2 regions of the Arcicella sp. GW821-FHT09D11 genome follow, and region 2 is predicted to be linked to the other one. Evidence: riboswitches for the same ligand, from Rfam matches in the RefSeq annotation. Region 2 holds a riboswitch; the other holds the start of a gene.
The links. A riboswitch is a leader RNA that binds a small molecule or an ion and turns the genes downstream of it on or off. The one in region 2 is predicted to bind cobalamin.
Positions count from the first base shown of each region.

Region 1 (16,342 bases), on a different contig from region 2:
TGTATTTGAAAAATCTGGAAGTAAATTTTCTGAAAAATTAGACATCAGAAACTTACCTGCTGGAAACTACGTAATAGAAGTAATTCAAGGAAAAGAACAAATGGTTAAGAAAATTGTAAAGGCGGGTTAAAACAAGCTTAGCTGTCCTAAAATCTTTTTAGTGGCAGCTAAGTACGGTTTTCTTTTTCCAGAAATTATCAATTTAACATCTGTTCTGAAAACTGTGCCAAGTTGCATTTGATTTCGCTGTTTTCTTGAACAACTAACCCACAATACGGGCACCTTCTGCCCCTCTGTAGGACGAACCCTTATTCTCTTACTTTTGGCGTCGTAAGTAGTTGAAAGGTATACATTGGTAAAATAAATTGATTCGGCCATAACTATTTAGTATATAAGCGATTACAATTTAACAAAAAACATTCATATTCAACAAAAGAAGACTTCTAATTCATTAGGAGTCTTCTTTTGTTTTAAGCCCACCATGCACTTACAAATTTTCAAAATCCTTTACCGTGATGTTCTAAGCATTATGTTTCTTAAATAATGAGTAATATCTTAACTATAAAATATTTTTTATATTATATTTTTTATTGATAAAATTCTATAATTTTGTAAAACAAAGCTTAACCAAAAACAATTATTCTTCAAAAATTAAATAAAGGATATAAAGCTTCCTGATAGTTTACCCATTTCATGAAGAACTGTATTCTTAACATTTAGACATGTCACATTTAAAATACATTTTCCTTTGCTTATGCTGTATGGTAAGCACGGGACTATTGGCTTCACCTGCCAAACAATTAACGGTGGCAAAAGATGGCACTGGTGATTTTAAAAGCATTCAAGAGGCTTTTGATGCTGTTCCCCTTCATAATAGTAATCCTGTTGTTATTTTTGTTAAAAATGGGACTTATAAAGAGAAAATAGTGCTAGATTCAACCAAAAACATGGTAACGCTAGTGGGTGAGAGTGCATCACAAACTATTTTAGCTTTTGATGATTTCTCTGGTAAGTTAGGGGCAGATGGTATAAAAATCACGACTACAACATCGGCATCTACGAGAATTGTGGCAGATAATTTCACTGCCGTAAACATCACCTTTGCTAATACGGCAGGGCCAGTTGGACAAGCAGTAGCAATGCTTGTAGATGGTGACAAAGCTCGTTTTATCAATTGTCGCTTTCTAGGCTTTCAAGATACCTTATATCCAAAACGTGCTGGAACCAGACAATACTATAAAAACTGTTATATTGAAGGCACTGTTGATTTTATTTTTGGTTGGGCCATTGCATTTTTCGACCATTGCCAACTAAATGGCAAATTAGATGCGGGCTTTTTTACAGCAGCATCAACACCCCAAGATCAATCTTATGGGTTTGTTTTCAATCGCTGTACTTTGACAGGAAGCGCTCCAGCAGCTACTTATTATTTAGGAAGACCTTGGCGAGATTATGCCAAAACGGTTTTTTTATGTTGTGAAATGTCGAACATTATTAAGCCAGAAGGATGGCACAATTGGCATAAAACAAATGCCGAGAAAACAGCTTTTTATGCAGAATATGACTCTAGAGAAGCTGGTGGTATTTCACAAGCAAGGGTAGAGTGGTCTAAACAATTAGTGAAATCTGATGTTAAGAAGTATACAATTCAGAATGTTCTCGGTGGAAATGACCAATGGAGAGCCTCTAAAGGACTATCTAAATTGGTTAAAATAAAAGTTTAGAACCCTCTTTGCTTTCAATTTGTAATTCAGCCTTGTGTCGTTATGATGCAGGGCTTTTTCTTTGACATTAAGTTAATATTAAAGTATGTATTGATAAAATGTATGTACTTCAAATCATTATAAAATTATACTTTTACTTGTCATAAGTGGGAACCCATAATTTGAGCAACAAATGAAAAAATATCGACTATTACAGCACAGACTTTTTTTGATAGGGTTCTTGATAATGACCTATCAATCAATCGTTTTTGCTCAAATCTCTACAACAGATTTGTATCAACAAAGCAGTGAAGTAAACAATGTAATGGCTCAATATTATGCTGACAAAGGCATACTTTCCAGATTTTACTTTGTTGAAAATTCCCCTGAACGAAGAGAACGCCTAAAAAAACTTATTGGTGACTATCAAAGCCAATTATCAAAACTCAATTTTAATCAATTAAATACTGGTACTAAAGTAGACTACGTCTTATTCAAAAGGAATCTGGATGAAGAATATTATCAATTTACGATTGAAGAGAAAGAATATGACTCCTTGAAGAAATGGTTTCCTTTTGCTGACAGCCTATATGCCGTAGAAAAAATAAGAAGAAGAGGAACACCTTTAGATGCTCCTAAATTGGCATTTCAGTTTAATGAAATAGCCAAGCAACTCGTTTTACTGAACACTAAATTGGCTAAAGACACCTCTTTAACCAACAACTTAGGAAAACGGGGAGCAGGCATTACTACAAATTTACAGAAAGCTATTAAGTCAGTTTATGGCTTTTATCAGGGCTATGATCCTTTATTTACTTGGTGGATGCCCCAACCTTATGCTCAGTTAGATTCGCTATTAAAAGTGTATGCTACTAATTTTCAAAAGAAAGGCAAAAACCTTTCTACGCAAAAAGTAGATGCTAGTGGTATTGTTGGTAATCCGATTGGGAAAGAAGAAATCGCCCGCCGATTACAGCTTGAAATGATTCCTTATTCTCCTGAAGAATTAGTTGATATTGCCAATAAAGAATTTGCTTGGTGTGATGCCGAAATGCTCAAGGCAAGCAAAGAACTTGGCTTTGGAGACAACTGGAAAGCCGCCTTGGAATATGTAAAAACTAAGTATGTACAACCTTCTCAACAGCCCCAAGAAATGATGAGGTTATACAATGAATCGGTTGACTTCCTAAAGAAAAATCAATTAATAAGCATTCCAGCGTTGGCAGAAGAAGCATGGCGAATGAGCATGATGTCGCCCGAAAGACAACTCATTGCTCCCTTTTTCTTGGGTGGTGAAGAATTCATTATCTCCTATCCAACCAATACTATGACTGAAGACCAGAAGTTAATGAGTATGCGTGGCAATAATCCTCATTTTTCAAGAGCAACTGTACATCATGAATTAATTGCAGGACACTCGTTACAGTATTTTATGCTGAATAGATACAAAACGTATCGTCAGTTTGATACGCCATTTTGGATGGAAGGATGGGCATTATATTGGGAATTGATATTGTATGACATGAATTTCCCAAAGATACCAGAAGATAAAATAGGCATGCTATTCTGGCGGATGCACCGTTGTGCAAGAATCATTTTCTCGCTTAATTATCATACGGGTAATTGGACACCACAGCAATGTATCGATTTTTTAATCGACCGAGTTGGACATGAAAAAGCCAATGCAGAAGGCGAAGTAAGGCGTTCATTTGTAGGTGGGTATGACCCACTGTATCAAATTGCCTACATGATTGGAGGGTTACAATTTAAGGCCTTGAAAAGCGAATTAGTTGATACAGGAAAAATGTCTTACAAGCAATTTCATGATAGCATTATGCAGGAAAACTCGTTGCCCGTTGAAATGGTCAGGGCTATTCTCACAAAACAATCTTTGAGCAAAGATTTTAAAACAAATTGGCGATTTTACAAATTCAAGTAAGCAATTAATATTTAAGATATGAAAAGTGTAGTAGTAATCGGAGGTGGAATTATTGGTTTAAGTACAGCATATTATTTACAAAAAGCTGGTAATCAGGTAACGGTTATCGACAAAGGTGATTTTTCGGATAATTGCTCCTACGGCAACGCAGGCTATGTTTGTCCAAGCCACTTTATTCCTTTGGCAGCACCTGGCATTATTTGGCAAGGGTTAAAATGGATGCTGAATCCTAAAAGTCCGTTTTATGTAAAACCATCTTTGAACCCTGCTTTGATAGATTGGGGTTGGAAATTCATGAAGAGTGCGACTGAAAAAAATGTAGCAGCTTCGGCTATTCCCTTGAGAGATATTTCTTTATTGAGCCAACACGAATTTGCCGAATGGGCTTGTTTACCTCACTTTGATTTTGCCTATGAACACAAAGGAATGCTAGAAGTATTCCAGACAGAAGGCGTACAAGCCCATGCACATCACACCGTTGAGAAAGCACAGGAATTAGGCTTAGACGTTACTTTATTGAATTATGACGAATTACAAAGCCTTGAACCACAAGCTAAAATTAATGGTCTTGGTGCATTATTTTTTAAGTGTGATGCCCACTTGTACCCAGATAAGTTGATGCGTGTATTACTACAGGATTTAACAAGCAAAGGTGTAGTATTCAAAGCAAATGAAGAGGTAATACGCTTTGAAAAAAACAATGGGAACATCACGAAAGTAATCACCCAACAACAAGCTTATGAAGCCGACAGTTTTGTAATTGCTACAGGCTCATGGAGCAGAGAATTGGCAGCAATGGTAGAGGTGAGTTTGCCGTTAGTACCGGGACGTGGCTATTCCATTACGTTAGAGAATTCCCCTTATAAAATAAATCATCCTATCATCTTGGCAGAAGGGCGAGTAGCTTTAACGCCAATGGATGGCAATAAAATTCGATTTGGAGGTACGATGGAAGTGGTTTCTACTAAAACGCCACCACAGTATCATAGAGTTGAAGGCATCTTAAAATCGGTGAAAGATTTCCTTCCTGATTTTGATATTCCGATGCCTAGTAATGATAAAATATGGTATGGATATCGTCCTTGTTCAGCAGATGGGCTACCCTATATTGGCAAAACGAAGAAACATAAAAATGTAGTAATTGCCACAGGGCATTCGATGATGGGTTTGAGTTTGGGACCAGCAACGGGCAAATTAGTAGCAGAATTAGTGAATGAACAGCCTACAAGCATTGATATGAAAGCTTTTGATGTAGAGCGATTTGGATAAGATAATTAGAAAATAGTAGTATTTTTGAGGATAATCTAAATCTTTCAAAAAACTTAAAAGTTGTAGTACAACATGAATTCACAAGCTCCTCAAAGTACTTATTTCGAACAAATCAATAAGAATGTTTGTAAAAATGTAGCGTTTTCGGAAGAAGAATTACACATTTTCAATGAACATCTTCAATATAAAACCATTAAGAAAAAGACCTTTTTATTACAAGAAGGTGAAATTTGTAATTTCGAAGCTTTTATCATAAAAGGCTGTATGCGGAAGTATTATATCGATAAAAATGGCTTTGAAGTAATCTTACAATTTGCCATTGAAGATTGGTGGGTAAGTGATATTGCTAGTTTTCATGAGCAAAAACCTTCTGACCTGTTTATAGAAGCTTTAGAAGACTGTGAGATTTTTGTATTGACACCTGATAAAAAAGAGGATTTATTAACGAAAGCTCCTCGATTTGAAAGGCAGTTTAGATTGTTGGTACAGAAAAACTTGTCGGCAACACAAAGTAGGTTAATCAATTCCATTGCCCAAACTGCTTATGAGCGATATGCTGATTTCCTGAAAAAGTATCCAAAGATTCCTCAGCGTGTAGCTCAACATTATATCGCTTCGTACCTTGGCATTTCTGCTGAATTTCTCAGTAAGGTGAGGGCGAAAATGGCGAAAAACAGTTAACATAAAAAAGGTTGAGACTTTCATCTCAACCTTTTTTATGTGATTAATAACTCGGATTCTGAGTTAAATATCCTGGAATATTTGAAGCCCCGTCAATCGCAGTTTGCGGAATTGGGAAGAGTCTTTTGTTTCTATCAGTATTTATTTTCTCTGTCCATTTATCTTCGAATTTACCAAAACGAATCATATCTGTACGGCGATGCATTTCCCAATAAAGCTCAAATCCTCTTTCACGGTATAAGATATCCAATGACATGGCACTAAGTGCTGGAGCTACCTTAGACGACGTTCTGGCTGCTCTAATCATATTTACATCTGATAATGCACTAGCCACATCATTACTTTTACGCAATTTTGCTTCGGCTCTCATCAAATAAACATCGGCCAAACGCACAATGCTAATATCGGCCTCACCGAAATTTCTACCACTTACAGATTTCTTACTGAATTCATATTTTTCTACTCTGTAACCAGTGTTATAATTACTTCCTTCAGTAGTAAAGTCTATTTTCTCTGTGAAATCTACCGCTAACGTTGGCTTATTTCTAGTATCATAAACTAATTTACCCACTTTCATCTTTCCATCAGCACACTTCAAGAAAACACCATTTTTACGAATCAAACCATACTGTTGTCCTCTTAAAATACCACGATTGATATTAAAGTTCTCAGCCGCAACACATGAATCCGCAGGGTTTGAATAGATAGACAAATTTTGTTTGTAAAATCTAGGGTCAACAGTTGGGTCTTGTGGAGCATAAGCATTCACCCAAGTACGGTAATAGTCAGAAGTAATCCCTGGACCATCTGTTCCGTTAGCATTCGGATAGGCAGGCAGTGGAAATTGGTCTCCAGAAAGAGAGAAATATGCCAAACGGTTATGTCCGTTCAGCTCTGCACGTTGATCAACGGCAAAAATTAATTCTTTGTTCGTATGATTATCTGAATTGAAGATTGAGAAATAATCATTTGATAATTGGTATTGACCAGAAGAAATAATTTTATCAGAATATTCAATTACTTTATCCAAATCTTCATTTTTGAAAGTAATCGTTGCCGCATAAGGATCACGATAAACCGCAGCGTTCAAATAAAGTCTTGTCAATAATCCCCAAACAGCCCCTTTTGTTAATCGTCCTGGTCCTACAGATGTTTCTAGACTTGGCTCAACAGCTAATAATTCACTTTTGATGTATTCAACGGCTTTGTCTCCTCTTAAAATAGTAGAGTTTTCGCCAATGTCATCTTTTACGAATACTAAGCCAAATAAATCAAGCGTCAACATTGAATAGTAAGCTCTCATACCTCTTGCTTCTGCCAAATAGGTTTTAGCAATTGGGTCTTTTGAACTTGGCAGTGTATTGATTGCCGTAATAGCACGCGACATTCCCTGTAATATAAAGTTCCAAGTGGATCTTAAATTAGGGTCAGTACTTGTTTGGGTATGAGCATGTAGTGCTAAATAGATACCATTATCACCCCAGTCTGTACCCCCACGATATGGCAAAATTGCCTCGTCTGTAGAGATTTCTTGGATTGCGAAGTAGTTGGTATGTAGGAAAATATCTGGAAGCCTTGCGTACACAGGAGCAATAATTCCATCAGCAGCTTGTTTATCCGAAAGATTTGACGTGAAAGACTCATCCAATACTACTTCTTCTAGATTGGTACAACTTTCAATGGTTAAAAGACCCATGAGGGCCAATAGTACATATATTTTCTTTTTCATGATTTCGACGATTTGTAATTTGAAAATTTGGTGATTTGAAGATTTGAAAATGAATTATTCTCAATCATCACATAATCCAAAGATTGAACAGATAACCGTTAACTGCTTTCAGATAACTGTTCTGTCAATTAAAATGAAATGTTTAAGCCAAAAATAACTGATCTAGCTTTTGGATAACTTAAATAGTCGATTCCGTAAGAAGTAATACCATTAACAGTTCTGTCTGTATTTACTTCAGGGTCATAGCCATCGTATTTTGTAAATACTGCTAGGTTCTGACCTGTTACCGAAAGTCTTAATGTAGATACCCATTTGTTAATACCCAATGCTTTAGTGTTTACATTATATCCTAAAGTCAAGTTATTCAAACGAAGGAAAGCACCGTCTTTCAAGTATCTTGTAGAAACTGGAGCGGAGTTATTGACAGATTCGTTGCTTGAAGCAATGGCTTCGGCTGTGGTGTTAATTCCTTTTGATAGTCTTAACTTATAGAAATTGGCATTAGCTGTATTATCATACACTTTGTTACCAGCAACACCATTGAAGTTAATCGACAAGTCAAAACCTTTGTAGTTCGCACGACCAAAGAAGTTAAATTGTTTGGTTGGCAAAGCACTTCCTGCTGCAATACGGTCTTTGTCAGTTACGATTCCATCGCCATCTACGTCACGGAAAGTACTGATTCCTTTATCATCAAATCCTGTAAATTCTTTCAAGAAGAACGTACCTATTGGTTGGCCACTCACATAACCATTAATAGTAGCCGAAGTCAAACCAGAACCAGAGGCAGAACCCGAAGCGATAACTGAGTAAGGAGAGTTTTTAACAACGTTATCAATAAAAGTAATGTTTCCACCTACTTCATAAGTAAAACCACTTGCTGAAGCACGACGGTAGTTCAATTCTAATTCTAACCCTTTATTGGTAATTGTCATATTGTTTACATTCGTCCAGAATGTACCTGCAGGCTGAACTGGGTCAGCAGGAATCACTTCTAAGAGAATATCTCCAGATACTTTATTGAAAGCATCAATTGTACCCGTCAAAGCACCATTTAAGAAGCCAAAATCAATACCGATATCTGTTTGTGTTGATTGTTCCCATTGAATATTTGGGTTGGCTAATCTAGTATAAGACGTTCCTGCAGGATATGCTCCAGTTTCAGTTAATGGATAAGAAGTCCCCGCAGAAACCACTGAAGTAAATCTAGCCTGAGTAATTTTTGAAGGAATTTCTTGGTTACCAGTACGTCCCCAACCTGCTCTTACTTTTAAATTACTCAACGCAGAACCTTTCAAGAATTCTTCTTCAGAGATTCTCCAACCTGCTGAGAAAGAAGGGAAAACACCATATTTATTGTTTGCTCCAAATTTTGAAGAACCATCTACCCTTAACGTAGCTGTTAATAAATATTTGTCTTTAAATTGATAATTTACTCTTGAGAAAAACGACTGTAGTTCATCATTAGTCGCATAACCTGTTGGCTTATTATTTGCCAACGTAAGGTCTTGTCCTAATCCTGGATTATAGATAGGCTCGATGTCTGAAATTGGAAATTTGTTAATGCTATAAGAACGTCCGCGGAACATGAATTTTTGATACGAATGTCCTACTAAAGCTGAGAAACTATGGTCTTTAATGGCTTTTGTATAAGTCAAATAGTTTTCAATCAAACGGTTAGTATTATTAATGTTGATTGTCTCTAAACGACCATCTTGCAAAGGTACAGCACTTGCCAATGATTGTAAATCACGAGATGAGCTTGAATTATCAATCCCGAAATTCAATTTATATACTAAACCATCAATGATTTTGATAGAAGGAGAAATATTTCCGATGATACGTGTAATAGAAGTAACGTCTTTCTCCAACTTCAAAGTAGTTAATGGGTTTACGCCATTCACATAAGAATAAGGTTGACCTTTATCGTCGTAAGCAGGATAAGTAGGATTGGTAGAAATAGCAGTACCAATAATACCTGTGATTGGAGGGCGTTCGTTATTAGTATTAGTAGCGTTTAAGTTTACATCAATGCTGATACGGTCGTCTAATAATTTTTGTGTTACATTAATACGACCCGTATAACGATCTAACTGATTGTTTTTCAAGATACCTTCTTGATTTTGAATCCCAAACGAAGCATAATAAGTAAGCTTATCAGCACCACCACCTAATGAAATATTATGGTTTTTAGTAAGGGCTGTTCTTGAAATTTCTTTTTGCCAATCGGTTGATGCTTTCAAGTCTTCTAGCACACCGCCTACAGCAGGTACTTGTTTACGGTATTCATCTGCTGAGAAAACAGGTAAAGCTCTCGCCATCGTAGAGAAACCATAACTAGTAGAATAATTGAAAGAAGAAAAGCCTGCTTTTCCTTTTTTAGTACTAATCAAGATTACCCCATTTGCACCTCTTGAACCATAAATAGCCGTTGCCGAAGCATCTTTTAACACATCTATTGATTCAATATCTTGAGGGTTCAAAAAGTTAAGAGGGTTTGTTGCTCCACCAGTACTAGAGTTATCTAAAGCCAAACCATCTACCACAAAAAGTGGTGTACTTCCTGTTCTTACACCACCTGGCCCACGAACACTGATACTTTGTACTCCTCCGGGTTCACCACTGGCAGAGGTAACATTTACGCCCGATACTTTACCTTGTAAAAGTTGTTCAGGAGAGTTTATAATCCCTTGGTTAAATTCTGCACTTTTCAGTGACTTCACCGACCCTGTAATATCTTTTTTCGTTGAACTTCCGTAACCAATTACTACTACCTGTGCTAAGTCTGATGCAGTAGATACCAACGCTACCTCAATTGTACTTTTCCCTGCAATAGCTACTTCTTGTTTTTCATACCCAACAAATGTGAATACTAACGTTGCATTTTCGTCCGCAATAATACTGAAGTTACCATTGGCATCTGCATTCACCCCACGTTTGCTATCTTTTACCAGAATATTACATCCTGCCAAAGGCTCTTTGGTTTTAGCATCAATCACTCTACCTTTTACTGTAATCTCTTTAAGAGCTTTCTTTAGTAGTGTTTTTTCATAAGTATAAGATTTATTGATTGTGAGAAGGGAAACATTGTTGGCAAAAGTTGGACTAGCAGCAATGCCAACTGTCGCCCCAACTAAGACACCAAGAATCAACGTTGATTGGGTCTTAAAAAAAGGTTTTGTGTTCATTTTTAGTTGTGTTGTAAATGGAATTTTCATATTTAATCACAATATAATTAAATTGTAATAAAAAAAGAAAAGTAAGGATTTGCTTTTTAATTGAGGGCGCAAGTTATTCACGTAAGATTTCCAGAAAGTAAAGGCATTGTTATCAAAACATGATTTTTTCGTAACACTGTCTTAATATCTATCACCAATGACAGCTATTTTAATGGAGTGACAAACTTATAATCAAGGAAGAAAAAATAAAAAGATATTTTGTTTAAATTTTACAATTTTATTGTATTTTTTATCTATTAAAAAGATATATAATTATTAAATTATCCAAATATTTAAATAAATAAGGATAATATATCTATCATATTTTTATCATTAATACCTTTGCTCAGTAACTCAGTAAACACCCGTCAATCAGGAGGTTGGTTTTAAGGGAAAGTGAATAATCTTTCGCCATAAATTAAAAAGGAATCGTGTGAGAATCACGAACAGACGTGCTACTGTAAGTAACGGTTTCGAGCAGAAACGATTTTTCTTCCGTTTTGCCCATTGTTCTTTTCAAAGAATGAGAAGGGTGAAGAAAATGTTACAAGTCAGGAGACTTGCCTACCTTCTCAATGACTATTCCCTCACGAGATAGGGCTTAGTTCACGCATTGATTTTTATAAAATACTTGTCGAATATTACTCTGTTTCAGCAATGAATCAGCGTGTGCTTATGCTTTATGCATGACGGTGTGGTGTTTTCAGTTCCATTCGGCGTGTTGTAGAATACGTCAAAATGCTTTATCAAAATCTGATAAGGCACGAACCTTAAAACAACAATTACTATGTTTACACACAATTTAGGTTACCCCCGTATCGGTAGCAAAAGAGAATTAAAACGTGCTTGCGAGCAATTTTGGGCAGGAAAATCTACCAAAGACGAATTACTTCGCATTGGTCGCCAAATCAAAAGAGAGAATTGGCAACTTCAACAAGAGGCAGGAATAGCATTGATTCCTTCAAATGATTTCTCTTTATACGACCACATGCTCGACACTGCTTTGTTGGTCGGGGCTATTCCTGAGCGTTACCATGCTTTGGTGGACGGACAAACCAACCGTGAATTAGATATTTATTTTGCGATGGCAAGGGGCGTACAACGTGACGGTCTCGATATTAAAGCCATGGAAATGACCAAATGGTTTGATACAAATTATCATTATATCGTTCCTGAATTCACTAAAAATCAACATTTTAAAAGATATTCTGATAAAATAATCGTCGATTTTGAAGATGCCAAGCAAATGGGATTTATTACAAAACCCGCCTTGATTGGGCCCGTTTCTTTCCTCCTATTAGGAAAAGAAAAGGAAGCGGGCTTTGATAGAATAGATTTATTAGAAAAACTATTGCCTGTTTATATTGATATTCTACAAGAATTGGCAATACGTGGAGCAAAATGGATACAACTAGATGAACCTTGCTTGACGTTGGATTTGACAGAAAATGAACAAATAGCCTTCCAACAAGCCTACCAAAAAATCAAAAAGGCAGTTCCGAACTTAAATATATTGGTAGCCACATATTTTGAATGTACTGGCGAAAACATTTATGTAGCTACCAGCTTAGATATTGATGCCTTGCATCTTGACTTAGTTCGTTGCCCTTCGCAGTTACAGGATATTTTTGAGCAAACCGATTTTGCCAAAACGAAAAAAATCCTCTCGCTTGGTGTAGTGGATGGTCGTAATATTTGGAAGAACGATTATGCTAAATCATTGACATTGATTCAAAAAGCAATTGATATATTAGGGCAAGAAAGAGTAATGATTGCACCTTCTTGTTCATTATTACACAGTCCTTGCGATTTGGATTTAGAACAAAATGAGGAAGTCCTTACGCCAGAAATCAAAAATTGGATGGCATTTGCTAAACAAAAATTGACCGAAGTAAATGTATTAAGAAAGCTTTCTGAGCCAGCGTCCGCACCTTTGTTTGCACAACATTTCGCTGAAAATCAAAAGGCTATTCAAAGCAGAAAAGATTCAGCCTTGATTCATAAACCACAGGTAAAAGCTAGGATGGCAGCTTTAACAGAACAAGATGCTCATAGACCAAGTCCTTTTGCGGTTCGTCAGGCTTTGCAGTTAGAAACCTTAAAATTGCCTCTCTTTCCGACAACAACCATTGGTTCATTTCCACAAACAGATGATGTACGTGTATTGAGAGCAAACCTTAAAAAAGGAATTATTTCTCAAGAAGAATATGATGCACAAATTGCGATAGCAATTGAAAAGTCTATCCGTTGGCAAGAAGAAATTGGCTTAGATGTGTTAGTTCATGGGGAGTTTGAACGCAATGATATGGTAGAATATTTCGGCGAACAATTATCAGGGTATGTGTTTTCGCAAAATGGATGGGTACAAAGTTATGGTAGTCGCTGTGTAAAGCCTCCTATTATTTATGGTGACGTAGAACGCCCAGTTGCTATGACAGTCCGTTGGTCGGAATTTGCACAATCTAAAACAGAAAAGTTGATGAAGGGCATGCTTACTGGACCAATTACTATTTTACAATGGTCTTTTGTAAGAGATGATCAAGCACGAAAAACCACAGCCTTCCAAATTGCGATGGCGATTCGGGATGAAGTATTAGATTTAGAAAAAGCAGGTATTAAAGTTATTCAAATTGATGAACCTGCTATTCGTGAAGGATTGCCATTGCGTCGTGCCGATTGGGAATACTACCTTCAATGGGCTGTAGAAGCTTTTCGTTTAAGTGCTTCGGGCGTAAAAGATGAAACCCAGATTCATACGCACATGTGTTATTCTGAGTTTAATGACATCATCAAGCACATAGCCGATATGGATGCCGATGTGATTACGATTGAGACTTCTCGTTCACAAATGGAGCTATTGGATGCCTTTGTTGACTTTAAATATCCAAATGAAATCGGACCAGGGGTGTACGATATTCACTCGCCAAGAGTACCCGAAACAGATGAAATGCTTGCTCTGTTAGAAAAAGCCTTGGTGAATATTCCTGCTAGAAATTTATGGGTAAATCCAGACTGTGGCTTGAAGACTCGTCGCTGGGCAGAAACAGAATTAGCCTTAAAAAATATGATTAAAGCTACTGAGCTTTTAAGAGAAAAAGTAAAAGAGGGTGTTTGTTAAAACTGTAGGGCGAGATTTTATCTCGCCTTATTTTGTTTTTATGCTAAAAGAACTTCTGCTGGAATCCCCAAACCATGATAAAGGTTTTTTACCATTTTTAAAGTAAGAGGTCTTTTTCTATTAAGCACCTCTGAAACTCTATTTTCTCCCCCAAAATATTTTGCAATTTCTTTTTGAGAAAGATTAAGCATTTCTATTCTTTGCTTGATTGATTCAATTGGTTCAAGCTTCTCTATTGGGAAATGCTTTTTCTCATAATCTAATGCCAAAACTGATATTGCATCTAAAATATCTAAGGCTTTATTTCTCGTCGCTTCATCTTCAATAAGGTCAGCATCGACTAAAGCATCAATTAATGTAGATGCCCTCTCAAAATCTGCTTGATTAGTAATCGGCTTAATTATTATTTCATCAAGATTAATAGCTAATTCCTTCATTTTTATCTATTATTAAATGTGAGAAATAGGCGGAATACTATTCCACTCCTACTATTTTCCCCTTACCAAGTTTAACAAATCATCTTTCGTCAAAGATTTCAACATGGATACATCTGTCTTGATTAAATCGTTGACTAAATCATTTTTAGAGGCTTGCAACAGCATGATTTTTTCTTCGATAGTATTCGGACAAATTAGTCTGACAGCCACTACATTTTTCTTTTGTCCAATTCTATAACAACGGTCAATTGCTTGATTTTCAACTGCTGGATTCCACCAAGGGTCAACTAAATACACATAATCGGCTTCGGTTAAATTCAACCCTGTTCCTCCTGCTTTTAAGCTAATCAGAAATACCCTTACGCCTTCGTTTTCCTGAAATTCATTTACTTTATCCGCTCTATTTTTAGTTTCGCCCGTTAAATATTCAAAAGAGATGCCTCGTTTTATTAATTCCTTTCTAATTAATTCAAGCATCTTTACAAATTGCGAGAATACTAATATTTTATGTTCGGGAGATTTATTCTCTATTTCTTCCAACAACGCTTCTATTTTAGCAGATTCATTCCCATAAAATTCATCTTCGCTTAACAAAGCAGGCGAATCGCAAATTTGACGGAGTTTAGTTAAACCTGTTAAAATATGCATACTTTCTTTGGGTATATCTCCTTCTATCTGATTATTCAAAAAATTTCTGAACTCCTTCTCATAAGCATCGTACACTTTTCTTTGTTGTGCGCCCATTTCGCAATAAACTACCACTTCTGTTTTCTCGGGTAATTCTTGGGCAACTTGTTTCTTAGTCCTCCGTAAAATAAAAGGATTGATTTTCTGCTGTAATTGCTTTGCTCTTTTCTGGTCTTTGAACTTATCAATCGGCATAGAATAATGGTCTTTAAAATGCTGACGACTTCCTAATAAACCTGGACAAGCGAACGAAAGCTGACCGAATAAATCAAAAGTATTGTTTTCTATCGGCGTACCTGTCAGTACGATTTTATTACGAGAAGACAAAAGGCAAGCCGCTTGATAACGCTGTGAGGTTGGGTTCTTTATCGCTTGAGATTCATCCAGAAAAACATAATTGAAATGATACTTTTTCAAGAAACCAACATCTGATAATAGTGTACCGTAAGATGTCAGAATGATTTCATAATTATCAAAACTCTTCGTGTTTTTTATTCTGTTACTCCCATAAACACTTAGTATTTTAATAGAAGGAGCAAATTTTGCTACTTCAGCCTCCCAATTGAATATCAAAGACGTAGGGACTACAATCAAGTTAGTATTTTGTACATTTTTATTGCGTTGAGATAAAATAAAAGCGATAATCTGAATCGTTTTCCCTAAACCCATATCATCTGCTAAACACCCTCCAAAGCCAAATTCATCCAGAAAGTTTAACCAGTTCAATCCTTCCTTTTGATAATCTCTTAGCGTTGCATTAAGCTCTTTCGGAATCTCTACACGCTCAATCTGTTTAAAGGTCTTTAGTTTTTCAGCATAAATCGTCAGTTCCCGTTTTACTTCATCTGCCAAAAACTCTTCTTCATACATCCTTGCTATTTCAGAAAAATTGCTCTTCGGAACCCGAATCTTTTCTTCAACAATAATGCCTTCCTGAAAATATTCTGTGAATTGTCGTATCCATTCTGTTGGTAAAATACCTAAAGTTCCATCACCCAATTGTACGTATTTAGTCCTATTTCTAACAGATTTTTGCAGTTGTTTTAAAGAAACCTGTTGTTTTCCATAACGCACAGAGAGTTCGGTTTCAAACCAATGAATACCACTCGTTACACTGACCGATACCCTTATTTTATTGTAATTTCGCTTATTTTCTTTGAGCTCATTAAAGCCCAAAATAGTAATGCCTTGGCTTTGCCATTCTTCAAAAGCATCCAAAAACCAACCTTCATCTAAAAACTGTCCTCTATGTAAATAAAGATATTCATGGTCAAGCTGTTCTTCAAAGGCTTGATGTTGCTTCAATAAATTGGCTGTAAATTGGACTTCTGCTTCTTGGTCTCTTTCCAACAGAAAAATATTCTCATTGAAATCACTTACATAAATTTGTTTTTTGGAAAGAATTGGCACTTCTGTATTCCCGTATTTTATTACAGGTGTAATTGAAATATAGTCTTCTGAATCAGACAGGTAAATAATTTTTTGCTGACTTGTATCAAAAGCCTTTGCTTCAATTTGGGCAGGCGTTGCAGGTCTGATATAAGAATAATTTACCTGTATT
Region 1 covers NZ_JBWKOV010000010.1:86,620-102,961, forward strand. Annotated here, with positions in the region: partial or broken gene AC07N0_RS20490 (T9SS type A sorting domain-containing protein) at 1-130, shown strand, start outside; gene AC07N0_RS20495 (hypothetical protein) at 127-378, opposite strand; gene AC07N0_RS20500 (pectinesterase family protein) at 723-1,724, shown strand; gene AC07N0_RS20505 (DUF885 family protein) at 1,897-3,642, shown strand; gene AC07N0_RS20510 (NAD(P)/FAD-dependent oxidoreductase) at 3,661-4,911, shown strand; gene AC07N0_RS20515 (Crp/Fnr family transcriptional regulator) at 4,984-5,592, shown strand; gene AC07N0_RS20520 (RagB/SusD family nutrient uptake outer membrane protein) at 5,636-7,321, opposite strand; gene AC07N0_RS20525 (SusC/RagA family TonB-linked outer membrane protein) at 7,450-10,539, opposite strand; cobalamin riboswitch at 10,904-11,121, shown strand; gene metE (5-methyltetrahydropteroyltriglutamate--homocysteine S-methyltransferase) at 11,327-13,657, shown strand; gene AC07N0_RS20535 (helix-turn-helix domain-containing protein) at 13,696-14,094, opposite strand; gene AC07N0_RS20540 (DEAD/DEAH box helicase) at 14,146-16,342, opposite strand, start outside.
Region 1: linked by a shared signal. The riboswitch ahead of metE (5-methyltetrahydropteroyltriglutamate--homocysteine S-methyltransferase) and the one ahead of AC07N0_RS03055 (TonB-dependent receptor plug domain-containing protein) in region 2 are both predicted to bind cobalamin.

Region 2 (16,342 bases):
CAAGGATTTCAGGATAAGCTAACTGAAAAACATGTAGAAATAACTGATATAAAACAGAATTTACAGTTAGATAAAGTAGGGAATAGAGCGTGGGTGCAAGACCAAATAAAGCTGAAAGAAGGACAAACAGAAGCCTTGAATTTATTGATAAAGTCGGCTAAAGTATTAGAAGATTTAAGGACTTTACACAAAATTGTAAAAGAAACAAAGGGCTTTCAAGAACAAAAAAATACCCTTCTTGACACCATTAAAGGTTTATATGCGGGCAAGAATATCAATAATGATTGTGATATACTCCAGCAACAATTCTCGGAATTACAAACAAAAATCAGTGCTAATCAGCAAGTAATTCAACAACTTCGCATAGAAATTAAAGAAAAGAGCGAAGCGGTAAAAGAATTACAGCATGAGTTGTTGAAGGCATTGAAAAACTTGGGTTTTGCCAATATAAAAGAAGCTCAAAAACAATTGCTTTCTGTAGAACAAAGCAAAAATTTGCGTGAAGAGCAAGAAAAACTCAGAACAAAAATAACCGTTTTAGAAAATGAATTGAAGAGTAAAAAAATAGAATTTGCACTAAAACAACAAGAAGATAACCCAAGAATAAGCCTGGAAGAACTTTTTGAATTTAGTAAAATTTTGCAAGAACAGCGAAAAGCAGTGGCTGATGAAGTGGTAGATTTAAGGGTAAAAATACAGTCTCAGAACACACTTCTCAACGAAGTGTCTGTTTTAACACAAGAAATTGCGTTCTTAGAAAAATCTAATTTGAAGTGGGAATTATTAAACCGATATATTGGAGATGCAGAAGGAAAAAAATTTAGTACATTTGCACAAGGCTTGACATTAGCCAGACTGGTGGCTTTATCTAATCGAAGATTAGCAGAGCTTTCAGATAGGTACTTATTGGACAAACCCACTGAAAATGAGGATGATGAGTTGATGATTGTTGACCAGTATATGGGAAATGAGCGTCGTTCAGTAAAAACACTTTCGGGTGGAGAGACCTTTATGGTAAGTTTGTCATTAGCATTAGCTTTGTCAGACTTAGCCTCTAAGAATGTAAAACTTGAAAGCCTTTTTATTGATGAAGGTTTTGGAACCCTCGACCCCGAAACGCTTGATTTGGCATTGAGTACTTTAGAAAAACTACAGCAAGAGGGACAAAAGAATATAGGGATTATTTCGCACGTGGAGTCAATCAAAGAAAGAATTTCAACCCAAATAAAATTGGAGAGAAACAATAGAGGGTTTAGTAAAATAGAAATAAAAAGTTAGCTTTTTGTAAACTTAAATACGCATTCAATTTATATAAAAATAGCATAAAGACTGATTTTATCCAATGTTTCATTAAAATCCAAGAGTATTCTTCAAAATGCCTTATCAACCCATAGCAGAAGAAATTAAAGAGAAATATCATTTGAAGTCTTTTGTAAAAAGCATCCTGAGTAATCTTAATTAGTTATGAATATTTTATACTTGGTTTTTGGTGAAGAGCAGCGAAACCATACGCAAGCTTACTTTTCTATTTGCTCGTTTCTAGGGCAGATGGATAATTCCGATAGAATTTATATTTTGACTGATGCACCAAGGTTCTATCAGCGTGTAGCCGAGCGAGTAAATATTGTAGAAATTAGTAAAGGATTATTAGAAGAATGGGAAGGAGAATATAGATTTTTTTTAAGAGTAAAAATCAAAGCTATTGAATATATCTGTTCGATTCACCCTCATGAAGATGTGCTTTATGTGGATACAGATACCTTTTTGTATTCAGACATTAAAGAAATAAAAACTACCTTGGATAATCCATTGATGCATGTGAACGAAGGAAAACTGTCTAGCCTCAAGAGCAAAACCGAAAGAATAATGTGGAAGCAAGTAGGTAAAAAATCTTTTGGAGGAATCGTCATTAGTCCAGACCATTATATGTGGAATGCTAGTGTAGTAGGGTTACCTAGTAAAATAGGAATGAATATAGTGAAACTAGCATTGATTATCTGTGATAATATGCTTTTGGCTAAAGTAAATAAAAAGCTAATTGAACAGTTTGCCTTATCAGTAGCGATGGCTGAATTTGGAAATGTAAAGTCAGCGAGTGAAAATATTGGACATTATAATAGGAATAATATAGAGTGGAATGCAGTAATAAATCGTTTTTTACAAGAGTCTTTGCTGTGTGTACGCCCACTTGACCAAGACATAGAGATTGTAAAAAATTGGGACTTCACAGCAATCAGTGTACAGCAACGTGTTTCTGTAAAACGAATTAATCTAAAACGATACTTGAGACACTTTTCATTGTTGTTCAAGAAGTAAAAAGATTTTGTGCTGATATAAATCTGATTTTCGCAATCATACTTATCTAAAATAGAGAATAATAGGATAGAACCATCAATTGCTGAGTTAATCAAAATAGCTATTTTTTTTGAGAAACCTATTGATTTTTTTATTGGGTAAAAAACTACCCTAGTTTTATTTTTTTACAATTCCAAATGGAGTAAATGGATTCGTTTCTGCTTGTGTTACTTTCTGTAAATCCCAAGTTTCTTGTGGGATTTTAGTTTCTTTATGATGCAGATGGTAAACTAAAGCCGAGGAAGCTACAGATTTTGTTGATTTGCCAATTTGACGAAGTCTTCTATAAACATCTAAATCTTCGCCAACACCAGGCCAAAGGAAACGCTCATCAAAACCATTGATGCTTAGCAAATCTTCTTTATGGATTGAAAAATTACAGCCTAAAATATCGCGGTGCTTATTGTTAATCATTCTAGCAAAAAATGGGACTCTTGCATAAAGCATTTTTTCCCCATGACGTGTTTCACCTGATAATAATAAATACAGAAAATTCTTTTTGAAATATCCTTTTTTGATGCTTTCAGGGGTAAGTTTTTTAGAAATTTTATCTGATAAATATACTCTTCTTCCTGATAGTGCAAAACCTTTTTCTTTAGCTTCCAAGTGAGCTTCCACAAATCTATCATCAGGAATACAATCACCATCAATAAAAATAATGTAATCAGATTTCGCACTCATCACTGCTTTATTCAGCATGATATTTTTTTGCCAGCCATTATCTTCTTGCCAAAGATGATTGATATGGAGTGATGAATACTTTTGAATTTCTTTGATTTGCTTAACCACTTCTTCACGAGAACCATCATCTGAAATAATCACTTCAAAATCTTTAACAGTTTGGCGTTCTAATGCTGCCAAAATGAGTTTTAGATGATCAATTTTATTGTAAAAAGCGATATTCACTGAGCAACGCATAAACTTGTATCTTTAAAATGGAATGATTTTCAATTAAAGCCTCAAAATTACGGTTATTTCTTTGAGTATAGTCAAACTACACAGACAATACCTTAAATTTGTGGTATTAAGTATGATTTTTTCTTAAGAAAACAATCTTGAAATTTTTTAAATTTTGTTTCTACAACGGCTTTTGTAGAAACAATATATTATGAATATACTTCTTCAACATAATGCGATACTTCCTGTAAATCAATATGGTGGAACAGAACGAGTAGTTTGGTGGCTTGGAAAATACCTTAGTTTATTAGGGCATAAAGTCACTTTTTTAGTGAAAGAAGGTTCCCAATCATCTTTTGCTAACATTATTCCCTTTAATGAAAATGACCCATTAGACAGACAAATTCCTGATGATATTGATGTGGTACATCTCAACCAAAAACCACAAGAATATATCCGAAAACCCTTTGTAGTTACTCAGCATGGAAACAGCTCTCAATTAGATTCTTTGCACCAGAATACCGTTTTTGTATCTCAAAACCATGCAGAACGCCACGGTGGAGAAGCATTTGTATATAACGGAATCGACTTTGATGAATATGGAAAGCCAGATTTTAACCTTCCAAGAAAACATCTTCATTTTTTAGCAAAAGCTGCTTGGCGTGTGAAAAATGTAAAAGGGGCGATTGAAATTGCCAAACGGAGTCATCATAAATTAGTGGTTATGGGTGGCAGTCGCTTAAATTTTAAAATGGGCTTTCGCTTTACGCCCGACCTCAATGTTCGTTTTCATGGGATGATAGGAGGACAAGAAAAACTGCAAATATTGAATCAATCCAAGGCATTGCTTTTCCCAGTTTTATGGCATGAGCCATTTGGTTTGGCCATTGTTGAGAGCCTTTATATGGGTTCAGCGGTGTTTGGTACCACTTATGGGTCATTACCAGAATTGATTCATCCAGAGGTAGGCTTTCTGTCAAATCATAAGCATGAATTGGTAGAACAACTCAAAAATATTGACCATTTTTCGCCTAAACTTTGCCATGAATATGCTCAAGATGTATTTTCGGCTAAGGCCATGACCGAGAAGTATATTACTTATTATGAAACAGTTTTAGCTGGAAAACCACTTAATTCGCAAATACCAAAGGCTTTGGAGAACTACCCGAAATTTTTGCCTTTTTCTGAATAACGTTATGAAAATATCTGGATTTACTTTTGTTAGGAATGCTATAAAATTTGATTATCCCGTGGTGGAAGCCATTACTTCAATCTTGCCAATTTGCGATGAAGTAATAGTAGCCGTAGGGAATTCAGAAGATGCCACATTAGCATTGATACAAAGTATTGATTCGCCAAAAATAAAAATAATAGAAACCGTTTGGGACGATTCGCTTCGCAAAGGTGGACAAGTACTAGCCGTTGAAACAGATAAAGCCTTAGCTGCTGTTTCGCCTGATGCTGATTGGTGCTTTTATATACAAGGGGATGAAGTAGTACATGAAAAATACCTGCCTGTTATCAAGCAAGCGATGCAGGATAATTTGCATAAAACTGAAGTAGAAGGTTTGCTGTTTAACTATACACATTTTTATGGTTCATACCGTTATGTAGGTAATGCACATCGTTGGTATCGACGAGAAATCAGGGTGATTAGAAATACAGGTAAAGTACATTCCTATAAGGATGCACAAGGTTTTAGAACGGCAGATAATCAGAAATTAAAAGTAAAATTAATTGATGCCTATATCTACCATTATGGTTGGGTAAAACCACCAGAAATACAGCGTGAAAAAATGAAAAGCTCGATTAATTTTTGGGGAGAAGGACAAGATGTGGATAAAATAAAGGAAGTATTAGAGGAATTTGACTACTCTGAAATAGATTCTTTGACACTCTTTGAAGGAACTCATCCAAAAGTGATGCAAGCCCGTATAGATAGTGTAAATTGGATGTTTGATTATGATATTCAGGAGAAAAAATTATCATTCAAAAATAAATTAAAGATGGCAGTTGAGAAACTAACGGGCTATAGAATAGGAGAGTATAGAAATTATAAATTGCTGTGAAGATTTATAAAGAATAGACCATAAAAAAGCCTGAAACTTTCGTTCCAGACTTTTGATAGATTAGAGGGAAAATCTTTTAGATGATGAAACATACATAATTTATTCCTTAAATTATATAGCTAATGTTTGATTAAAAATAGGATAGACTTTATAAGCTAGGTGTTGGGGAATTGTAAAAAGTGTAGAGTGAAATAATGCTGCCAAAATTTCAATACCATTTACTAAGGTCGATGCACTGGGCTGGGTAAACAAATCATAATCAAGCACATAAACAGCTTTTTTTTGAACTGCCCGTAGGTTTTCCCAACCGCTTTTTATCGTTAATAAATGCAATTCTTCCATACTTCTTTGCGTATCAAAACCGCAAGGAGCGATGATTAATACTTCAGGGTCGTACTTTAATATTTTTTCCCATTGTGTTACGATACTATCTCCTGATGGATTACTTAACATATCTACTCCACCCGCAAAAGCAATTTGGTGAGGAATCCAGTGTCCACAATTATAAATGGGTTCTATCCATTCCAACAGCATTACTCTTTTGGGTAAAGCCCTGTATTCTCTGAGTTTGTCGATCACATTATCAATTCTTTTTTGCAGATTTGCCAAGTGTTGATACGCAGCTTCTTCTCTACCCAAAGCTGTAGCGATGGTAATTACTGTCTGAAAAACATCTTCTAAGCTTTGTGGGGTGAGTGTGACAATCTGAGGTGTTTTTTCAAGATTATCTATCACCGCTTGCGTACATTTTGTATCAATCTGGCATACTTCACAAACATCCTGCGTAATTACTACATCAGGAGCTATGGCTTGTAATTTATCTTCCTCTACATAATACAAGCTTTTCCCTTGCGCTTTAGACGCTGAAAAAATTTTATCAATTTCAGTACTTGAGTAATCTTTTCCTTCTAGCACACAACGCACAATAATTTCATTTTCAGTTCTGGATGTTGGCGGACATTCAAAGGTTACGCCATAGAGTAAGTCTTGCAAACCCATGTCGTAAATCATTTGCGTTGCGGCTGGAAGAAAAGAGACGACTTTCATAATGAATGATTTGTGATTGGTAATTATTGATTAGAAGTCAGCAATTACCTGATAAAGAATAATAAATTAGAGGTAAAAGCTTTTAGAAGCTTATCCTTAAATAAAAATTCAAAAAGATAGAAGATAGCCGAAGACTAAAAGCCTCAAGCTTGAGCCTTTGCTAAACTTGGAAAACGTACTTGTAGCAACTCAAAACTGCCACAAAGCAAAGCTGAATAGGCAAGTGTTCCTACCAAAAAGTTTTTCATAAATGGAAAACCTTGTATAAGACATTGTTGTAAGCCTGCCCAATCACGTGTTAGCGGTAGATTTGTTCTCAAATCTGTACCTCCGCCAATCCAAACAGTTAAATCAGCTAAAACCCAATGTGAAACCGAAGCAATCACTGCTGCTAATACAATATTCTGCACATTGATTTTCTGAAGGATTATTCTGCCAAATAATACAATGATGGCGAAGATGCCATAAATCCAGTACCAACCTTCGTACATCATTCCATATTTACCTTGAAAAATTACCTTATTGATTACAATATCGCTTACTAATATCGTAAGAAGAGGAAATGCAAATGCCTTCCAACGACTAGTAAAATATGCTCCACCAAAAAGCCCCATAGCACCCAGTGGGGTATAGTTAGCAACAGGTGTAAGCTGTGCCGAATTGGCAATTCTTAACAAGGCAATGGCTAGAATGAAGCAAAGCAAGGTTAAAAAGCGAGGATTGATAGTTTGTTTCATAAGTGGATATTTGTATAATAGATTGGTCAACTTTTTAAAAGTTGACCAATCTGAAAATGATATATAGCTTTGATAAATCAAATCTGAATTACTTGAAAATAAATCCTTCTGGTCCGATTTCAGCTTTCAAAGAATCAATCAATGTTCCATTTGATTGGTACCTGAATACATAACCAGCTTGCTTAAGCGAAGGAGCAAACCCTGCATAAATATTACCCGTTGATGGGTCTGTATTTAAACCTGTGAATAATTTATTGATAAATGGCTTTGTTGTAGCAATACTAGCATCGTTAATATTAAAGCTATAAGTTTCTCCTTTACTTTTATTAGTAGCATAGTCGTAGTAAGAGTAAACAAAGAAAATAACATTTTTGTCTTTATTGAAAGAGAAACTTCCGGCCGATTGATTAAGGGTACTAGCTGTAGCAAAAGCAATACGACTTTCTACGGCTTTAGTACTTAGGTTGAACTTCACAAATTTACCGTCGGCTTCAAACCATATTTTTCCATTAGCATCTGCACCAATCAATTTTGGTTCATAGCCTATTGTTACTGTTTGTGAAACAGCGTCTGTTTGAGTATTAATCACTGTGATATTACTTGAACCACTGTAACCAGTTGAAGCAACTACTACCTCATTGCCAACAACTAGCAATTTTTCAGCACCAGGCTGAACCATAATTTTCTTGGTAATTTTGTTTGTCGTCAGGTTAATTACTAAAATATAGCCTGCTTTATAAGAGTAATCTGCATTAAAAGCATCCCAACAAGAAACATACGCTTTGTTTGTACCCGCTTTTACAACATAACGTGGGTTTTCAACGATGTTAGAATCTATTTTAGCTACAGCCTTAAACGTACGAGCATTTACGATTTGAATATAGTCTTTGCCAGCAGTCGAATTATCTACTAAGATTAATCCTTTGTCATCTACCTCAGCGTAATCAGCTACACCACCAGCCACAGCATTTGTATTTTCTTTCTGGAAAATATCAAAACTAGTAACTTTAGTAGTTGGATTTATCAAAGTAATAGAGCCATTGTTATCAAAGAAATTACCTCTATTTACTACAAAAACACCAGTATCATAAGGTTGAGAAGGTTCAGGATCAGAGGTTGAATTACAAGCATTTAATGACAAGAACAACGTGCTTGCCACTAATGAGCGAACGATAATAGAATTAAATTGCATTGTTTTAATGGATTAAAAATTGAAAAAAAATATTTTTTTGATTTCGGCTTTCGGTCGTCGGCTTTCAGTATTCAAGCGAAAGTATTAATACTGACAGCCGATATCTGACATCCGATGACCCATTAACGAAAGCCTATCAGATGCTAAATATTAAAAACTAACCCCAGTGAAAAGCCTCGCCCGGGCATGGCTTTTTTCTTTACACTTGGATATACAGTATCAGTTAGGTTATTCATTTGAAAAAGCAAATTAGCTTGTGTTTTTCCTACTTGAATTTTCCCTGAAATGGTAGCGTTCAACATAAAATAAGGAGGGAAAGGGCGACCTGAATGATCAAAAGTGATATAACGTTCGGAGTTATACAAACCTTGAAAATTTAATGTCCAGTTCCCTTTGCCTACATAGGCAGTCCCCGAAACGGTATGCAGGGGTACATAAATCATTTGTTTACCAATAATATCTTCTGTATACGCAGCATACATTTTTTGTTGAGAGACATGTGTATAAGCATAAGTTGTGGTAATACCCGCCAGTATTTTCCCTTTTAGGTATTTTATATTGCCCGTAACTTCAAGTCCTTTTGTTAATACTTGTTGTAGGTTTTCTACTCGATAAGCGTTGTCAGGATTCCAGTATGTCCAATTATCAATTAAATTATGATAGGCATTCACGCCTAGTGACGTATTAAGCTCTTCAGAAATTACTTGTTTCCAATTAATGCCTACTTCTTTATTGAAACCACTTTCTGGTTGAATATTTGGGTTACCAAGTGTTTTCCAGTAACGCTCATTAAGGGTCGGTAAACGATAACTTCTCGCCACATTACCTGTTACTATTATTTGACTTTTCTTGGCAGAAAGCAATAAGTATTCAATTCCTAGTGAGGGCGTAAAGGGCGCTTGATAACGATTAGAAAATGCTTGACGAAGATTAAATGAAGCCGTTAGCTTATTAGTGAATTGATTACGGATTAATACAAATACGTCTTGACGGTTTTCGGTGATACCTCCTTGTCCGTCGTAACCATCAACGTTTGCTACATAATGTACAAACTCTCCACCTAATTTGATATTTGTGTTCCATAGAGAGTTGGCTTTTTTATAGCTAATTTCATGTTCAACACGAGCAATGTAGCGATCTGTTTCAGAATGGCTAGGTGCTGAAAAATCGCCCGTGCCATAATCAATAATATCTTTTACAAAGCCCATTTTTACATTCGTATTACCGAATTGATATGACGATAAAAAACGTGAAGCCTTGGTTTGGGTAATTTCTCTGAATGCAATTATATCTGGTTGAATACTTAGTTTATTGTCGGTCAACCAAATATTCAAAGAGAGTAAGTTTCCGTTCTGTTGTTTCAGGTATAAATCTTGAATCAAGCCTTTTTGAGCCGTTTCAGAAGGCTCAATCTGATACGTCCTTCCTGCATTATCTGTTCTTTCTTCTTCCGAAAAATGGTTGTTGTTCTTACTTCCATAAAGCAAAGTTTTCCCTGAGAACTGTAAGCCTTTCTTCGACTGATGGACAAACCTTAAGCCTATTTGTTCGCTATAATTATCAAAACTTCCGTATTGACCACCTAGTGTAAGGTTTACGCCAGGCTTTTTCCATTGTGGAACAGAACCTAATAAGATACTTCCACCCACAGCATCAGAACCTACACAAGAAGCCGCCGAACCGTATTGGATAGCCATTTGGTCAAAGCCTAAGAGTGGCACAGTAGAAAAATCTGTTTGCCCAGCCATAGGATTATTGATATTCAGACCGTTCCAAAGCACGGCTGTATGCATGGCAGAAGTGCCTCTGAAAGAAATACTAGTTAACTGACCATTACCATAACTTTTGAACGTAATGGGCGATTGATATTGTAGGAAATCTGCTAAGGTTTGGTATTGAAAACGTGCTAAAGTAGTCGAATCGATTTTTTTAACTTTCAAGCCAGCCATAAAATGCTCGTTTGAAAAGCCTGTTACTTTTACTTCATCAATCTGTCTGGTAGAAATTTCTTGGGCATAGCAATCTAAGGATACAAATATCCCGATGAGCAAAAATATAGGCTTACAACGTAACAAATACGTAAAAATAGCAGACATAACCTGAATAGTTAAGCCTTGACCTACGGAAATAAACCGAAAAAAATGACCAAGAAAGTTTGAAAGAAATAATCGAACGCTCAATGATGCTTATCCTCCGTAAGCAAACGATTAAGAATGATTTAATGGCAGGTCTCCTGACTTGTTTCATCATTACCTTGACCTTCCCAATTTATTTAGTGATTTAGTGACTTAGCGATTTAGTGATTAATAAGCCAATTGATTTTTAGGATTATTTTTGAATTTCTTCATTCACTCAATCATTCATTCACTCAATCACCATTAAACCAGTGGTATCGAAGAATGGTAATAATTGTATTGAAACTTACAGTTGCGGGGACAGTTCAGGACTTAAAACCTGATTCCCTATTAAGCCTTAAACTCATATAGAAACGAGCCTAATGCACCATAAACTGTTGCAAAGGTAGTAGAAAATTTATTTCTATGATATAAAAATCAGATTTAAACTATATAATATTGTTTTTTGAGAATTATTAAATGTTTGAAAATCAATTATTTGATAATTAGTTTATTCCATTAATTTTTTGAGATCCTCCATCTTAATAGGCTTAACTAAATAATTACTAACGATTTCATAGGCTTCCGCTTTTTTAACATCCTCAGGGTCTATCGAACTTGTTACTATATAAATGGTAGTGGCTTTTTCATTAGGAATCTGGATAAACTCATCTAAAAACTGCCAGCCGTCCCATATAGGCATATTCAAATCTAATAAAATTAAATCTGGAAGTTTTCCTCCTCCAATGATAATCGCTCTCAAGCTCTCGTATGCCTCTTTCCCGTTGTGAAAAACTAAAAATCCTTCACAAAAATTTGCAAGTTGCATGATTCTTTTTGTACCAAAAATAAAAATCGGGTCATCATCAATGATGCAAGCAATATTAAATTTTTTCATGTTTAAAATATATACTAAATGTCGTTCCTTTGTTTACTTCACTTATCACCTCTATTTTTCCTCCCATTGCTTCTATCTGATTCTTTGTGATGAATAAACCAATACCACGAGCATCTTTATGCGCATGAAATGTCTTATACATACCAAATAATTTTGCACCATGGCGTTTTAAATCAATACCCAGTCCGTTGTCTTCTACTTTTAAAACAACGTATTCATTATCAATAAAGGTCGATAATTTAACATAACTATCTCTCTCTTCTGTGCTGTACTTTATTGAATTGGTCAAAAAATTTAAAATGATACTATCTAAATAAGCAGGAACAGCCAAAACTCGTTCATCTATACTGATAGTATTTTTAATATTTACGTTTGAATCTTTTGCAAAAGCCGAAACATTTTGAATAGCATTTTCTATCGCATTGTACAGATTAACACTCTTTAAATTGTCAATAATGGTGGTATTCATCAAAACTACTTCATTTAAATGAACGATAGTTTCTTTAAGATTTGTCGATGCAGCTTTTAATAAAGTGATGTAGTCGTTATCCAATAAGGTCGGGTATTCTTCCAATAAAATATCCATCATCATTGAAATATTCCCTGAATGTGACCTTAGGTTATGCGAAACTATATGAGCAAAGTTTTTTAGCCTTTCGTTTTGGTCTTTTGTAACATCCAAAAGAGCTTGAATTTCTGCCTCAGCCTTCTTTTGCTGCGTAATATCTATTATTTGAGAAATAAAATATAATGGTTTACCAGCCTGATCTCTTGCTAAAGAAGCCGCCAAAATAACATGTACAATATTTCCCTTCTTATGGAAATATCGTTTTTGCATGTGATAATATGCTCGCTCACCATTTACTAATTCATTAAGTAAGTGTAAATCAGCTTCTAGGTCTTCAGGATGAGTAATATCCTGAAAAGTTAATGAAAACAACTCTTTCTCTGTATAACCAACAATATTACAAAGTGTTTGATTTACCTTCAACCATCGTCCGTCTGGCTCTAGTAGAGCCATGCCAATAGCAGCATTTTCAAAATTTCCTCTAAAAGATTCCTCACTAATCAACAGCTTCTCTAATGCCTTTTTTCGCTCTGTTACATCATGCATAGCAACAACTGCACCAAATAATTCATTATTGGGCCCTCTGAGCTGAGCGCCAAAAGAAGAAACAATATGTGAAGTGCCATTGATAGAAGAAATCAATATTTCTTGATTTTCTACTTTATGGCCTCTTAAAGTTTTGATAAGGGGTATTTCTTCAGTCGGCAGCGGGTTTCCTTCTAAATCATAAAGTCCATAATATTTTGAAAGTTCGGATGGAGGAACATTGTCTAATGGTAATCCATGCCAACGTTTGGTCGTACTATTGAACAGCGTAAGAGCCCCGTTTTGGTCGCATGCTACAATTCCTACATCAATACTTTCAAGAATCGTTTCTAATAAAGTATGTTTTTCCAGAAGGCTCTGTTCAGTTTTCTTTTGCTCAGTAATATCATCAGTATACATAATCAATCCACCTATGGTATTATTATCATTATACCATGGCTTTACTTCCCATTTGAGCCATTGAACAGTGCCATCTTCTCTGACAAATTTATCTTCGTTTCTTTTGATAGATTTCCCCTTTAGGCATTCTAGATGAATATTTTTCCAATCTTCGCCTATTTCAGGAAAAATCTCATAATGTGTTTTTCCAATTAAGTTGATGCCTTCTAAACGATAATCAGCCCTCCATTTTTCAGAAACTGCCAAATATTTTAAGTTACTATCAAACATTGCTATGGCCGTAGGGGTATGTTCAATAAACACCGTATTTCTTTCAACGATTTGCTTTTGTTCACTAATGTCCGAATGTGTTCCATACATCATCAAGGGTTGCCCATCGCTTGTCCACGTAACTACTTTACCTTTATCGTGTATCCAAACCCAATGCCCATCCTTGTGTTTCATCCTGCATTCACAACGGAAGAATTCTATTTTCTTTTCAAAACAGTCCAGTATCTTTTGATTAGAAATCTTTAGGTCTTCGGGGTGTACTAGGTTTTCCCATGTCTCATGACTTATTGGAGCCAACTCCTCTAGTGTATAGCCAATAATCTCAGCCCAGCGTTCATTATAAACTGTTTCTCCTGTTTGTACATTCCATTCCCACGTACCTACATTAGTACCTTCAATAACACTTTGAAGCTTTTGTTTTTCTTTAAGTATTTCCTCTTTGGCTAATGTCTCTGCATTAATATCTTGAAAAGTACCAAACAGCCTAACGCACTTTCCGTCCAAGAACTCTACTTTACCGATACTCCTGACCCATTTTAGGTGATTATTAGCCGTAATTATTTGTAAGGTTAAATCATATTTTTCTCCGTTTTTAATAGCATTATTTATTGCCTCTATTATTTTTTGTCTATTTTCTCCTTCCTTATAATAATCAATAGCAGTAGTTAAATCGGGCTCACAATCATCATCTACCTCATGTATTGATTTAGTCGTCTTACTCCAATACAGTTTCTGGGTCTGTAAATCCAATTCCCAATAACCTATCATTGCCGCAGTATTACAACGTTCCAGAAATTCCTCTTTTCTTTTTAACTCAGTAATATCTGTATAAGTACAAAGTATTTTAATGTCTTGGGGGCTATCATTCTTAATGGCTATTGCCCTACAGTGAAGCCAGACAGTAGAATCATTTTTATGTTTGAATCTTATAACTTGGTCATACGGTTGATGATGAGTTTGATAATGTGGAAGTTGTAAGAAGTTGTCGGTTAATTCTTTTAAATCATCGGGGAAAATGATGGTTTTCCAAGCAGTTAAATCCAGCGGTATATCTGTAGCCTTATATCCGAGCGTAGCCCAGAACTTAGTATTTATCCATCCGTTATTAGGAGACTCTACATTCAAATACCAAAAGCCATCCAAGGCAAACTCTTGGATAAAGTCAAAAATTGCGATATCACTTTTTATTAGTTCGTATAACTCTTCTTTCAGATTACTCATTTATATTATGATATTTTAAGATCGCTAAAAAAGCAGTAAGGATTAGTCTTTAGCTTTAGTTGTACATTTATCAAACTACCTATTTTTTATGTAGAATGTTTAAATAAATTTTACGGATAAATGAGTCACTATATCTAAACATAATTAACATTTGGTAAATAATGAAATTTTTATCGTAAAAATGAAAAAAATAATAAACTATTACCGCTAAGGATAATAGTTGTATGAAGAGCTATGAGGTTTTGTATACTAATCTTTGTAGATATATTAAATCAAGCTACCCTCTATGTACAAGAAAATTAAGGGCTTTCTTAATTTACATAACATTGCGGTAACATAAACATAACCCAAGCATAATACAAGCGTAATACTGTGGTTAAATAGCCGACCTAATTTTGTGCCATCAAAAAAACAAACCAGTATGATGAGGCACAAATTACTTTACACATTAATTATTCTATTTTCTTCACTTTCATTCACTTTCGCTCAGGAAGGAACTATTCGCGGTACAATCAAAGATGCAGCAAGTAAAGAAGACCTAGTAGGCGCTACTGTTTTCATTGAAGGAATTAACAGAGGAGCTGCCGCTGATATTAACGGATTCTTTTCTTTTAATAAAATTCCAGTTGGAAACTATAAACTTAAAATTTCTTTTGTAGGATATAAAGTAAAAGTTATCGAGAATGTAAAAGTAGTAGAAGGAAGCGTTACTGAAATTAATACTTTTATTGAAGAAGACCAAGCTACTACATTAAATGAAGTAAGAGTAGTCGCTAAAAAACTTACTAACACAGAAGTTTCTGTTATCTCAGAAATTAAAGCTGCTCAACAAATTGTAAGTGGTATTTCAGCCGCTCAAATCGGAAAAACATTAGACCGTACTGCTGCTGAGGTAGTTAAGCGTGTTCCAGGTGTAACCATCTTCGGAGACCGTTTCATTAATATTCGTGGTTTGAACGAACGTTACAACACAGTAATGTTAAATAACGTATTTACACCAAGTATGGAATCGGATGTACGTTCGTTTTCATTTGATGTAATCCCTTCAGGACAAATAGACCGTATTTTAGTATATAAATCTCCAGCAGCTGAATTGCCAGCTGAATTTGCAGGGGGTGTTGTGAAAATCTTCACGAAAAGTATCCCTGATGAAAATTATTTGACTATCGATGTAAGCGGAGGATACCGTGACGGAACAACAGGAAAAGAGTTTTTCCGCCCGCAAACAGGAAAATACTCTTATACAGGTTTTAATAATGGTTTTTCAGATTTGCCTAAGTATTTCCCTACGACAAACGATTTAAAACAAATAGCTACGACAAATCAGGCAGCATTAACGCAGGCTGGACAAATGTTAAGAAATACTTGGACGCCAGAATCTTCAAATGCTATTCCTGATTTACGTTTCTCAATCACGGGTGCTTATAAATTTATTGACAAAGAAGATTTGAAATTGGCAAATATTACGGCTGTTAACTATAGCAACACCCGTACAATATTTGAAATGGCAAGAAGTGATTTTGGTTATTCAGTTGACCAAACGAACGTTGAGACGATTAATGAAGATACAAGATTCAAAGATTTACAATATAATAACTCAATCAGAGCAGGTTTCTTACATAACTGGGCTTTGAGATTGAACGAGAAGCACACATTTGAATTCAAGAACTTGTATAACCAAATGAGTAACGCTCAGTATGTAAACAGAAATGGTTTAGAAAATGGTGGTACTTGGAATATTCGTTCTTTAGATCAAGTATATCGTGGAATTTATACAGGACAGGTTTTGGGTCGTCATAGTTTTAACGATGATAAAACAAAAGTAGACTGGGTAGTTGGATACAATAAATCAAATAGTGACCGACCTGATTATAAGCGTTTTAGATATTCAATTGATGGTGGTAACACGCCAGTATTATTAGTGCCTTTTGGTGCAGCACAAACTGTAAACTTAGGTAGAACAAACATTGTATTAGATGAACACGCTGTTTTAGGAGGAATCAATTTAGTACAGAAATTAACATTAGTA
Region 2 covers NZ_JBWKOV010000001.1:734,219-750,560, reverse strand. Annotated here, with positions in the region: gene AC07N0_RS03100 (AAA family ATPase) at 1-1,278, shown strand, start outside; gene AC07N0_RS03095 (hypothetical protein) at 1,465-2,316, shown strand; partial or broken gene AC07N0_RS03090 (helix-turn-helix domain-containing protein) at 2,359-2,457, shown strand; gene AC07N0_RS03085 (glycosyltransferase) at 2,473-3,273, opposite strand; gene AC07N0_RS03080 (glycosyltransferase) at 3,464-4,444, shown strand; gene AC07N0_RS03075 (glycosyltransferase family protein) at 4,449-5,321, shown strand; gene AC07N0_RS03070 (ABC transporter substrate-binding protein) at 5,433-6,368, opposite strand; gene AC07N0_RS03065 (DUF6580 family putative transport protein) at 6,512-7,105, opposite strand; gene AC07N0_RS03060 (YncE family protein) at 7,194-8,297, opposite strand; gene AC07N0_RS03055 (TonB-dependent receptor plug domain-containing protein) at 8,441-10,393, opposite strand; cobalamin riboswitch at 10,504-10,819, opposite strand; gene AC07N0_RS03050 (response regulator) at 10,923-11,309, opposite strand; gene AC07N0_RS03045 (PAS domain S-box protein) at 11,296-14,313, opposite strand; gene AC07N0_RS03040 (TonB-dependent receptor) at 14,735-16,342, shown strand, end outside.